DNA from 4 places in the Lysinibacillus sp. FSL K6-0102 genome. Region 2 is predicted to be linked to each of the others. Evidence: riboswitches for the same ligand, from Rfam matches in the RefSeq annotation. Region 2 holds a riboswitch; each other region holds the start of a gene.

The links. A riboswitch is a leader RNA that binds a small molecule or an ion and turns the genes downstream of it on or off. The one in region 2 is predicted to bind cobalamin.
Region 1: another riboswitch for cobalamin. It lies ahead of NYE73_RS21725 (FecCD family ABC transporter permease); the one in region 2 lies ahead of NYE73_RS22475 (hypothetical protein).
Region 3: another riboswitch for cobalamin. It lies ahead of nikA (nickel ABC transporter substrate-binding protein); the one in region 2 lies ahead of NYE73_RS22475 (hypothetical protein).
Region 4: another riboswitch for cobalamin. It lies ahead of NYE73_RS15575 (energy-coupling factor ABC transporter permease); the one in region 2 lies ahead of NYE73_RS22475 (hypothetical protein).

What each region holds. Positions count from the first base shown of each region.
Region 1 is NZ_JBBOPH010000001.1:4,271,879-4,275,017, reverse strand. Features, by position in the region: gene NYE73_RS21735 (YdhK family protein) at 1-169, opposite strand, end outside; gene NYE73_RS21730 (biotin transporter BioY) at 273-869, opposite strand; cobalamin riboswitch at 1,023-1,209, shown strand; gene NYE73_RS21725 (FecCD family ABC transporter permease) at 1,356-2,402, shown strand; gene NYE73_RS21720 (heme ABC transporter ATP-binding protein) at 2,408-3,139, shown strand, end outside.
Region 2 is NZ_JBBOPH010000001.1:4,428,787-4,431,925, forward strand. Features, by position in the region: gene NYE73_RS22470 (ABC transporter substrate-binding protein) at 1-819, opposite strand, end outside; gene NYE73_RS22475 (hypothetical protein) at 803-1,360, opposite strand; cobalamin riboswitch at 1,519-1,716, opposite strand; gene NYE73_RS22480 (glutathione peroxidase) at 1,841-2,386, opposite strand; gene NYE73_RS22485 (hypothetical protein) at 2,467-3,021, opposite strand; gene ytvI (sporulation integral membrane protein YtvI) at 3,112-3,139, shown strand, end outside.
Region 3 is NZ_JBBOPH010000001.1:2,551,831-2,554,969, reverse strand. Features, by position in the region: gene nikA (nickel ABC transporter substrate-binding protein) at 1-1,435, opposite strand, end outside; cobalamin riboswitch at 1,585-1,777, opposite strand; gene metE (5-methyltetrahydropteroyltriglutamate--homocysteine S-methyltransferase) at 1,927-3,139, opposite strand, start outside.
Region 4 is NZ_JBBOPH010000001.1:3,048,447-3,051,585, forward strand. Features, by position in the region: gene cobJ (precorrin-3B C(17)-methyltransferase) at 1-81, opposite strand, end outside; gene NYE73_RS15570 ((2Fe-2S) ferredoxin domain-containing protein) at 86-457, opposite strand; cobalamin riboswitch at 604-785, opposite strand; cobalamin riboswitch at 1,037-1,221, shown strand; gene NYE73_RS15575 (energy-coupling factor ABC transporter permease) at 1,371-2,117, shown strand; gene NYE73_RS15580 (energy-coupling factor ABC transporter substrate-binding protein) at 2,121-2,393, shown strand; gene cbiQ (cobalt ECF transporter T component CbiQ) at 2,399-3,139, shown strand, end outside.

The sequences.
Region 1 (3,139 bases), 160 kb from region 2:
TTACTGGTACTTCGCCAGAACTTGAATGGTTCATTGTAGAATGATCCATTTCTTCAGCAGCTTCATTAGAAGTGGACGCAGGTTTTGTTTGATCCTCTGTACAAGCCGATAAACTAATTAGAGCGACTACTGATAATAGTCCGACTGACCATCTTTTATTGAATTTCATATGATATCCTCCTCACTATGTGCTCCTAATGTAGCAAATAAATGTGCAGAAACGATGGATATAACCTATGAAAAACATTTCTCTAGTCTGGCGGGGAGAGATGCTATTGAATGGGCATGATCTTCAATGTTTTTTGTAATCTATGGGCGAAGATACCAGCAAAAATAGCTAAAATAATATCTTTTGGTAGTGGAGGAATCATCCAAAGCCAAGCGAGCTTATATGAAAAATTCTCTGGCGCACTTGCCCATAGCTTATAGGCAAAAAACATCCAATTTGTTCCTATCAAATAATTTATAGCCGTTGCTACCAAAGCAGCTACGATAAAACTTTTCTTTGTTCCGCTTCGTTCTACGATTAACCCCGCAACAAATGCCGCAAATATAAATGTAATAATAAACCCAAAGGTAGGGCTTAAAATTTGGCCAATTCCACCCCCGAAACGAGCAAAGACAGGAGCTCCTGCCAATCCTACGCACATATAAATTGTGCAGGCGAGCGCACCTTTTCTACTACCAAGAATAAGCCCTGCTAAAATTGCAAAGAAGGTTTGAAGCGTAATGGGTACACCACCAACTACCATAAAAGGTGCAAAGGAAGTGATATTAGCACCCACCATCATTAACGTTGTAAATAATCCAATGTAGGTAATGTCAACAGTTCTTAACTTATGGTGACTATGTTGTGTAACAGTTGCCATGATTTCACCTCGTTTTATAAGTTATTACTGCTAGTGTAAAAAACGAATGTATTTGTGTAAACCTTATTATTTATATAAGTTAACGCAATTGCTGAATTAAATTGAAGTAGACTATCTATCTATAAAAATGTATGATAGAACCGTCACAATTTTATAACTTCAAATACTATTGGTGTGACATTTTGAATGTCACTTAAAAGGGAAGTCGGTGGAAGTCCGACGCTGTCCCGCAACTGTAACGAGGAATCCTATAATATGATTTGCCACTGTTTAAGAATGGGAAGGCAATTATAGGATAGTGAATCGAAGCCAGGAGACCTGCCATTTAGTAATACCTGTAATGCCCACGAGGATGCAAGCAATTACGGACAATAGCTGGATATTTTTCTGACTTTGTTTAATCTTGGGTATTTCTATGCGCATTTTCGCATGGGATACCTTTTTTTATTGCTTCATTCATCAATATTCAGTAGGAGTTTAAAACAGATGAATAAAAAATTTATGTTATTTTCCTTCGTACTTTTCATGGTATTAATTGTTTCAATGACCTTTGCTGTAATGGTTGGCTCAGTTTCAGTTACACCGTTATATGTATGGAAAGTTATTCTTTCTAAAATTCCTTTTATACAAAATTCGATCGAGCAAGATTGGAGTCGCTCTCAGGAAATCATCATCTGGCAAATAAGAGCACCTCGTGTTTTGCTAGCTGCGATAGTAGGAGCGGGGTTAGCTATTGCAGGGGCAGCCATTCAGGCACTAGTACGTAATTCTATTGCAGACCCGTATATTCTAGGGATTTCTTCAGGGGCAGCTGTCGGAGCTACTTCTGTGATTATTTTAGGAGCCTTTTCATTTTTAGGTATTTACGCTCTTTCAGTATCCGCATTCCTTGGTTCATTACTTGCCATTGCACTTGTCTTTTTCTTATCACGTGTTGGGGGACGTGTCTCTATTTTCCGCTTGCTATTGGCAGGCATGGCTGTGTCCTTTATCTTAACGGCTATCTCTAACTTTATTTTAATGATGTCAAAGCAAGAAGGGGCCTTAAAGGCTGTTATGTTTTGGATGCTAGGTAGTTTAGCTGGAGCCAAATGGAATAATATTGTGATTCCAGCTTTCGTATTCTTGGTTGTATTTGGGCTACTGTGGCTACACTATCGCAATTTAAATTTATTATTACTAGGAGAAGAGGCGGCAGTGACATTAGGCGTTAATCTTCAGCAATTCCGTATTCAGTTAATACTACTAGTATCTCTATTAACAGGTGTGCTTGTCGCAGTTAGTGGTTCTATAGGATTTGTGGGATTGATTATTCCCCATATTGTGCGTTTAATTGTGGGCTCAAACTATAAATACGTAATACCTATCAGTGCTTTAATAGGTGGAATATTCTTAGTATGGGCAGATGCCTTTGCTCGAATTATTATTGCTCCTCAGGAAATGCCAATTGGTATTATTACAGCTTTTTGTGGAGGACCATTTTTCATTTGGCTTCTCCGTCGTAACAACTATTCTTTCGGTGAAGGAGATTAACTTCCATGACATTAGAAGCGAAACAAGTATCATTCTCCATTTACGATCAGCGTATACTGCATGATGTAAGCATTCAAATAAAAGAAAAGCAATTTGTTGGATTAATTGGTCCTAATGGGAGCGGAAAATCAACATTGTTAAAAAATATGTATCGTCTCCTAAAACCTGAAAGTGGATCAGTAGTATTAAATGAGCAAGATATATTAAAGCAATCAAGTAAAGCAATTGCGAAAAATTTGGCTGTTGTAAGCCAAGAGACACCCGTATTATTTGATTTCACTGTGCATGATTTAGTCAGTATGGGAAGAACCCCACATAAAAAGCTGTTAGAGCTTGATCAAGAGAAAGATTTTCAAATTGTTAAAGAGGCTCTTAGACAAACGGGCATATCGCATTTAGAGAAACGAAGCTTTAGTTCGCTTTCTGGTGGCGAGAAAAAACGTGTCATGGTTGCAAGGGCACTCGCTCAACAAGCACAGATATTAATATTAGATGAGCCGACGAATCATTTAGATATTCAACATCAACTTCAACTTATGGATTTAATTCAGACTTTGCATTTAACCGTAGTAGCAGCTTTACATGATTTGAATATTGCTGCTATGTATTGCGATCAAATTTACGTTTTACAGCAAGGGCGAATAGTTTGTCATGGTACACCAGAGGAAGTACTTACGCCAACAGTGCTGCAAGATGTATTTGGTGTTTTTGCGGATATTCAAATACATCCTATGACA
Region 2 (3,139 bases):
CCAACCATCTCGTCCAAGAATTTCTCCTATTGGATCTTCTGTATAGTTTACTGTTGTTAAAATAACATCTGGATTTTTCGCAATAACATCTTCCTCATTCACTTTTGCCCAGCTATTCAAGTCAGAAAAAACATTATTAACATTAGCTGCATCTAATATTTCTTGCTGGAAAGTGCTAGAGCCTGCTGTATATATGTCTGGCTTAGGGCTAACCTCTAAATAAACATTTTTCGGCGTTTTTACATCCTTCACCTTCGTTTGTACTTCAGCAATTTTCGCTTTAATCTCTTCGTTTAATTTATTTCCTTTATCAGGAACATCCATCACAGCAGCAATTTGTTCGATATCTCCATAAACATCGTCGAAAGTAGTCGCAGATTGAATAACAAACACTTTAATTCCTGCGTCCTCAAGCGGCTTTAGGGCATCCTTATCACCTATTGTATAAGCAATGACAACATCTGGCTTTAACGCTATAATTCTTTCACTGTTAAAGTTCATAGTATCAGAGACACGTTCAATTTTTTGTGCTTCCTCTGGGTAAGTATCGTACTCAGTTGCTCCTACAATTTTATCGCCAACACCTAAAGCAAACAAAATTTCAGTATTACTTGGTTGTAAAGATACAACTGTTTTTGGTACTTCTTTAAACTCTATTTCCACTCCACGGTCATCTGTCACTTTATAGCTTGTTTTCTCTGCTTGTTGTGTATCTTGCGAAGCATCTTTATTTTTTGTATCTTCAGCAGTGCCACAGCCTGCTAATACCAGTGCAAGTAAGAGCACTGATAGCCATTGGAAATTAAATACTTTTTTCATTGTTATTCTCCTTTTTCTTTTTCATTGGGTAGGATTTACTAATAAACGGTATTTCCGCTATTCCAGCTTGCTGATTCATAAAAACAGCCATGACAAAACATACATTAGCTAATAAACCAAGGTAATCGAAAAGAATAGCTGGAACCTCTCGTTCTTCTGATACTTTGTGTAAAGTACGATATGATTTTTTTGCCTCACTGCGACAAAGATGTAAGGCTGCAGCAGCCTCTGTTCCTTGAGGTAAAACAAAACTTTGAATCTCTTCCTTCACATGGCGAACGTAAAAATCATAACGTTCACTTAACCAAGATAAATCCTCTTCAGTTACTGCTAATTTCCCACGTACTGAGCCATTCACATGATAAGCCATAGGTAACATAAGCAATAAATCCTCAGCAACAACTTGAACATCCTCTTTTTTTACCGCAGCTAATGCAACTCCTAGATGTGTTGTCAGACTATCTGTTCGAATTTCAAAATCGACCGTTGAAGCTTTCTCACGCATAAATGGATAACAAGAATAACGGGCATCTTTTTTCACTTGCTTCCCCCCTATTTTCTATAATGAAAAATTCTTATTTGAAAGGCATAAAAAAGTCGCTCCTTTTTGCAAAGGAACGACAAAAATAACATAATGAGCCATCAAACTGGACAAAGCCTATGTATTTGCCGTATATCCTCCTAGCTTCCGAGAAGTTTTTATACGTTCAAATAAAGGTCGGTCTCCTGGCTTGTACAGTTCGTCACATGAAACGAATGTGTTATAAAGGACCTTCCCATCTTCTTTGAGACAGTGGTAAATCTTTATAATGGCTGCACTTACAGTTGCGGAAACAGCTCCGGTTTTTCACCGGATTCCCGATTATGCTAATTAGCACCTTTATTCTGCAAGAATATTTCATTTGTAAAGCAGTTTATCATATATGCTTCAGAAAAAATAGCTGTACACAGTTTTAAAATATAGCATTATTTCTACTTGAAGAGAAAACCCTAACAAATTTTTACATTATTAAGAAATTTACTATAATAGTGTTTCAATTGCTTTTTCAATATCGAGCTGTGAATCTGTTGGTTCAAAGCGTGCGACGGTCTTACCATTAGCATCTACTAGAAATTTTGTAAAGTTCCAGCGAATATTACGACCATCTAAAAAGCTTGGGGCAAGTTGAACAATTGCTTCTGCCAACATTTTCTCCTGCATACTTGCCTTCCCAAACTCTCGGTAATCCACTTCATGCTTTAAATAATTAAAGAGTGGATGGGTAGCCTCTCCATTTACCTGTACAAGCTCAAAAATCGGGAATGTGACCCCATAGTTTACCTTGCATAGATGCTTAGTTTCCTCCCCATCTTCAGGATTTTGATGGCCAAATTGATCACAAGGGAATCCAAGAACTACAAAATTCTCTTTTCCATATCTATCATACATTTTCTGTAAGTCTTCAAATTGATATGTAAATCGGCATTGGTTTGCCGTGTTAACAATTAACATTGTTTTTCCACGATATGTTTCCATCGATAAAATTTCGCCATTAGGCTTCCGAACTAGATAATTATAAATGCTCATGCATAATCCCCTTTTTTCATTCATTATAGTTGACTATTCTATCGTTCATCAAAGAATTTGCACAAAAAAACACCACCTCGCTACTTTGAACGGATGGCTGACTTATACTTCTTTTTATATTTAGCATCTTGTTCTTCATTAATTAAACGATGGGCAATATCTAATAATTTCGAGTCATTTGTTTGATCATATAACTTTTTAAATGACATTATAATATCCTGACGAATAAGAGATGGCTGTTTTTCATCTATACATGTTTGAAATCTTTTAGCTAGATACGATACAACCAAATCTCTTTGTACTGGACCCGCCTGTCCAATTTTCCAAATTGCTTGTAATGCATGCCTTGCCGTAGCAGATTGTTCATCGTAAGTCACAGCCCAAATCTTTAAAAAATCCTCCAAGACCCTTTCTTCTGGATCACTTTTTGCAGCTAAAGCGCATAAAATTTGTGCAGCACGTGCACGAGAATAACCATTATTGTATGTAAGAGCTTTTATTAGCTGTTCCCAAACTGCATATGTCCAATCTACGGGTTCTTGCATAATTTTTATTAATTCCTCGTAAGATTCATATTGAATATCGCGATCATGCTCTGTTAGATTACTAAAAAGTTGCAAAATCTCTTTTTCCATAATTCATCCCTACCTTTATTGTTTCAGAACGTAATAAAATTTGATTTATGGTACACTTAACTTAATTTTTTTCGCAAAGAAGGTGAGTTTATGAATAAATTTAATGCTAGGAAATTGA
Region 3 (3,139 bases), 1.9 Mb from region 2:
TTCCTACTAATAATTGGTGAATTTTCGTATCGATTTCTTTGGCGTTTGCTAGGCCTAATTTCGCCTCGTACACACCACTAGCATTTGGTGTAGCTGATTCATTTGCAAAGCTATGTGGATCTGTAGGTGGTCCATTGGTACGCCAGAAATTAATATCCACCTGGTCATCCATCAATTTTTGAAGACCGACCATTACATCTGCCCCTTCTAAATTCAACTGAACGCCAATTTTTGCGAGTTCACCTTGCATTAATTCTGCCATTGGTTTTTGAATTGCATCAGATGCAATGTAAATCAAATCTAAAGACAACAGCTGTCCGTTTTTTGAACGAATTTTTTCACCCTTAGGTAATAACCACCCTGCCTCATCTAGCAATTGTTGGGCTTTTTCTGGATTGTATACAATAGGTGCTAAATCTATATTGGCATAAGGAATCGCATCCCAGAACAATGTGTTCGCTACTTTTTCCGTACCATGTGTAATACTGTCGACCATTTGTTCCTTATTAATAGCATATTGAATGGCTTGACGTACCTTTAGCTCAGATAATGGACCAGATTGTGTATTGAATAGCAGTGCTTTCGTAGATAAAGGCTCAGAGGTAGCAGTTTTGTATTTGCCACTGTCTTTTAAATACGTATAGTTATCTAAACTAATAATGCCACGCCCATAAATTAAATCTAATTCTTCGTTTTCAAATGCTAATGAAATAGATTCTGAGTCAGGAATAATTTTTACTTTTATTTGTTCAACTAGTGGTTTTTCTCCCCAATAGTTTTCATTGCGACTAAATAATGCATATTCGTCCTTTTTGTATTCAGTTAATACCCAAGGGCCTGTTCCAATCGGTGCTTTGATAGAATCTTGCGTCATATCATCCTTTGGGAATCCGTTATCCCCTAAAAAACGGAAAGGTCTGACGAAGGCAAGTTCGTTTAAGACTGGATAATAAGGCTCATCCAATTGCAGACGAATTGTAAAATCATCTACTTTTACAACCTCTTTCATGTGGTTAACCATGCCCATCCAAGAATGCATGTCTCGATTCGCTAAAACGGCGTCAAAGTTACGAATGACATTATCTGCATTAAATGCAGTGCCGTCTGAATATTTCACGTCTTTTCTTAGATGGAAAGTATACGAAGTTTTATCCTCAGAGATGTCCCAGCTTTCGGCGAGCTTAGGCGTAACAGTACCATCATCATTGTATTCCACCAAGGATTCATAAACCATTGCTTGGGCAGTCATTTGATTCGGTAAATATGTATGAGGATTCAATGGACCGACATCTAATGGCCAGCCAATCGTTATTATTTTTTCATCTGTTTGGTTTGCTGAGGTCTTTTCCTTTTCTTCATCCGTGCCTGTACAGCCAGCAAGTAAACTGAACGTCAGGACAAGCAGGAAAGGAAGTAAATACTTTGTCAATCTCATTTTCTGTCTCCTATCTCTATTCGTAGTACAAATACATCTACTTGTTGAAGAAGAGAAGGCATAAAAAAACCTTATTCTAAAAAAGAATAAGGACAGAAAAACCCACGATGAGCAAGTCTCCATCCATCTCCCTATCTTTCGTAGATCATCAATGAATCTTCTTACAAGCAGGCATTCTGGCTCATGAATCATCATTTTGTTTCACCTTCCCAAGTACTCACTCAGTGGTATTTGAAACAAAACTCCTCATTTACAGCTGCGGGACAGCATGGGATTTTCACCCATTTTCCTTTTAATTGAATGAAAGACGATTTCACTCAAACTTGTAATGATTGCTATGAAATTAGTAATAAACATAACATGCTCGCATGTTCACGTCAATTTTACTTTCTGAAGATAATATATATATATCGACGTAAGATAAAAAGACTAGGGATTTACCCTAGTCTTCGTTATTGGAGAGTAGATGTAGTAGATTAAAAATCATTTCGTTAGCTTGATGTAGATTGTTGTACAGCTTGACGCAACGTTTTAGTAGCAGCAACCATATTCGCTAAAGCTGCAACGGTTTCATCTTCTTTTCTCGTTTTTAAGCCACAATCTGGATTCACCCAGAATTGATAACGGTCCAGCACCTGTAGACTATCTTTCATAATAGCGAGCATTTCATCCTCGCTTGGTACACGAGGGCTATGAATATCATAGACGCCTAAGCCAATTCCTTTTTTATAGGGCTGTGCTTGTAGTGAGGTAATAAGTTCCCCATGACTTCGTGATGTTTCTATGGAAATCACATCTGCATCTAGTGCGCTAATTGGTTCGATGAAATCATTAAACTCGCAGTAACACATATGTGTATGGATTTGTGTTTCATCTTTGACACTAGATGTCGCAAGCTTAAAGGAATTGACAGCCCACTCTAAGTAAGCCCCCCATTCCTCCTTTCTAAGCGGTAAACCTTCTCTTAACGCTGGCTCGTCCACTTGAATAATTGATATACCTGCGTTTTCTAGTGCTTCCACCTCTTTACGGAGTGCTAATGCAATTTGATAAGCGACATCTTTACGGGACAAATCATCTCGCACAAAGGACCAATTTAATATTGTTACTGGCCCTGTCAGCATGCCTTTTACAAATCGCTTCGTTAGGCTTTGGGCATAGGCGGATTCTTTTACGGTAATTGGTGAAGCCCATGCAACATCTCCATAAATGATCGGAGGCTTCACACAGCGTGATCCATATGAAACAACCCACGCTTTCTCTGTAAAGGCAAAGCCAGTCAGCTTTTCACCGAAATATTCGACCATATCTGTACGCTCAAATTCACCATGAACAAGTACATCGATATCTAATTCCTCTTGTATGGAGATCCAGCGCTTTGTTTCGTCTTCTAAAAATGTTTCATAGGCTTCATTCGATAATTGATTCTTTCGCCACGCATTACGATTTCTTTTCACTTCATCTGATTGCGGGAAGCTACCGATTGTAGTTGTTGGAAACAGCGGTAATCCTAAGGCTTGTTGTTGGATCGTTTGTCGCTTCGTAAAATTACTGTGTCGTTCAAAATCTTGCTTTGTCACAGTTTGAACGGCTTGATGAATTAACTTATTTTGGCGGATTGGATGATTTTTTAGAGCCTCAATCGCCTTCATACTTTCTGAAAAATTATGTTGTAAGGAACCATCTTTATCTCGTCTATATTTA
Region 4 (3,139 bases), 1.4 Mb from region 2:
AGCCTCTACTGCACGTGTCGTAATATGCTTAAAATCTCCAGGTCCAAAGCCTACTACGAAAATTTTTCCTTTTTGCGCCATGTTGTTACCCCTCTTTCACCTTTTCGATCCCTTTAATGGCAGTTGTTTGAGCAGTACGCTGTAATGTACCTTCACGAAGTGTAAAGACATGTTCGTTGTATAAGGATTCATGATGTAAATCTTGTACTAGTGTTCTAGCATGCTCTGTTGATGGCACACGATACCAGTTTCCTTGAGGATAAGCGATTACCACACAAGCATCCTTGCAGCGTCCATTACAGCGCGTTCTTGTCGTATGTATTTCCTGATCGAGTGCTTGCCGCTGTATCTCATCTCGAATGGCTAAGGTAATTTCCTCCCCATCCTTTTTCATGCAGCTACTGCCATTGCAAATAAAGAGATGTGTTTTCATCCCCTCTAAATTCCAAGTTGTCATCTTCTGTCTCCCCTCATTTGCTTTTTGGAAAAAGAAAAACCTTTACTCTATAACGAAGAGTAAAGGTTTTGTAGAAGCCAAATAAAAACGAATAGAATGAAATACAGGTACCCGCTTTCGCTTCAACTTCTCCCTCCGAAAAGTTTGCATGCACAATCAAATAAGCAGGTTTCCTGACTTAAGCTTCATTTTACTGTCGCACCTTCCCAAGTTTGTACCAGTGGCTTTGCGATTTCATCAGCTATTACAGTAGCGGGGGCTGTATTGGATTTTCACCAATTTCCCTATTATCTCGAACTATTCGAGCACTTATTGACGTTTTATATGAAATTTTTATTAGAATTTTAAATAGAAAACTGTCTTTATCATATCTTATTATTTTAAAATTTCAATATTTCTTTAAAAATTTATGACAAATTTATCAATTTTGAATGGAACTAGGTATGAATTTTATACAATCTATATAATTTGCGCACAAAATTTTATCAGAATATTCACCGTTGACCTTTAATTTAAAAAATTTCATAAAAGGTATAGCATATTTATGGAAATTCATGTTACACTTTGTCGTGAAATCTCACAATTTGAATGTTTTTCGGTGCAAAGTGCTTGTCATTTTGCTTAAAAGGGAAGCCGGTTTGAGTCCGGCGCGGTCCCGCCACTGTAATAGGGAGCTTTATAGAATATGTCACTGTCCAACGGATGGGAAGACCTATAAAGCATTGAACTAGAGCCAGGAGACCTGCCGAAAAATAAGTGATCGTTTCAACCTACGAGGATAGGTGTGCGGCTTAGCAGATGAGACTGTTATTTGCTTTTTTAGCTATGCACTTTTCCACCTAAGGAGAAGTGCTTTTTTTAATTACGCACGCAATATTCTAAAAATCTATTAATTAGTTAGGAGGAAAGCTTTTTGACATTATCATGGTGGAAACTTAGTTATTTTTTACTGGCCTTTTTAATCGTGCCAAAACGTGCCTTTGCCATGCATATCATGGAAGGTTTTTTACCAATCGAATGGGCTATTTTTTGGTGGGTGATCTCTATCCCATTTATCATTCTAGGATTGCGTTCTATTCGAAAAACCATTGATGAAAATCCTGAAACAAAAATGCTTTTGGGGCTTTCAGGAGCCTTTGCCTTTGTGCTATCCGCCCTAAAAATCCCTTCAGTTACAGGTAGTTGTTCTCACCCAACTGGTGTAGGACTTGGGACAGTACTCTTTGGCCCTCTAGCAATGAGTGTAATTGGAACAATCGTTTTATTATTTCAATCTTTATTATTAGCTCATGGAGGAATTACAACTTTAGGGGCTAATGCCTTTTCTATGGCTATTGTTGGTCCTTTTATTGCTTACTTTGTCTTTAAAGGGGCTCAAAAAGTAGGGTTGTCATTTTCACTAGCCATATTCTTTGCAGCTATGCTTGGTGATTTAGGTACATACATTGTGACTTCTGTACAACTAGCACTAGCCTTTCCTTCAGAGGTTGGAGGCTTTATGGCATCCTTTACAAAGTTTGCAGGTATTTTTGCCTTAACTCAAATTCCTTTAGCAGTGAGTGAAGGAATTTTAACGGTCATTGTGATGAATTTCTTGAAAAAATACAATGTTAGCGAATTAAAAACGTTACGTGTTTTCTCAACAAAGGAGGCACATTAACAAATGAAAAAAAATTTATTGTTATTAGCAATTGTTGTGTTGTTAGCCATCATTCCCTTATTCATACAAAAAGGTGCTGAATTTGGTGGTGCTGATGGAGAAGCAGAAGCAGCTATTGGTGAAATTAATGCGGAATATGAACCATGGTTTGAAAGTCTATGGGAGCCACCAAGTGGTGAAATCGAAAGCTTATTATTCGTGCTACAGGCAGCTATAGGAGCTGGCTTTATTGGCTACTTCATCGGCTATATGCGTGGCAAACACAAAGAAGGTTAACCATTATGTTACTCATTGATAAGTATGCCTATCTGAATAAGCTAGCGTCCGTTCATCCGCTAGAAAAAATGATATTTTCACTTGGACTACTTCTCATAACGCTCATCATGAGAGATGAACGACTTTCACTCATTACATTTTTTGTAATGAGTGCTTTTATCATTTTAGGTGCAAAAATTCCGCTTGCATACTACGGCAAATTATTATTGCTACCTAGCTTTTTCTTATTAACAAGTCTCGTATCTATTTTACTTTCCTTTACATCATCAACGAATACACTCCCTGCCCATATTTGGTCGTTTACATTTAGGAATTGGACTGTCTTTATTGGGAATGCAAGTGTGTTAGCAGCGCAACAGCTGTTCTTTATTGTCCTTGGTAGCATTAGTTGTTTATACTTTTTAATTCTAACCACTTCCGTACAAGGAATATGTTATGTGCTACGACAATGGCGACTCCCCTCTTTATTAGTGGAGCTCGTCGAACTAATCTATCGTTTTATTTTTATGTTTTTAGAAAGCATGCAAAATATACATCTCGCCCAGCAAGCACGTCTTGGCTATCATTCACCGATGCAATGGCTACGCTCTGTCTCCATGCTTATTGTGGCATTATTTGTGGAAATGTTTCAGCGTAGCCGAGAGCTCAACAATGCCATGCAATCACGTGGAGGCGAGGCCGTCTACTGGCAAGAGATGGGCTCTTATAGCAAGAAAAATTGGCTAGGCATGGCAGCTATTTTACTA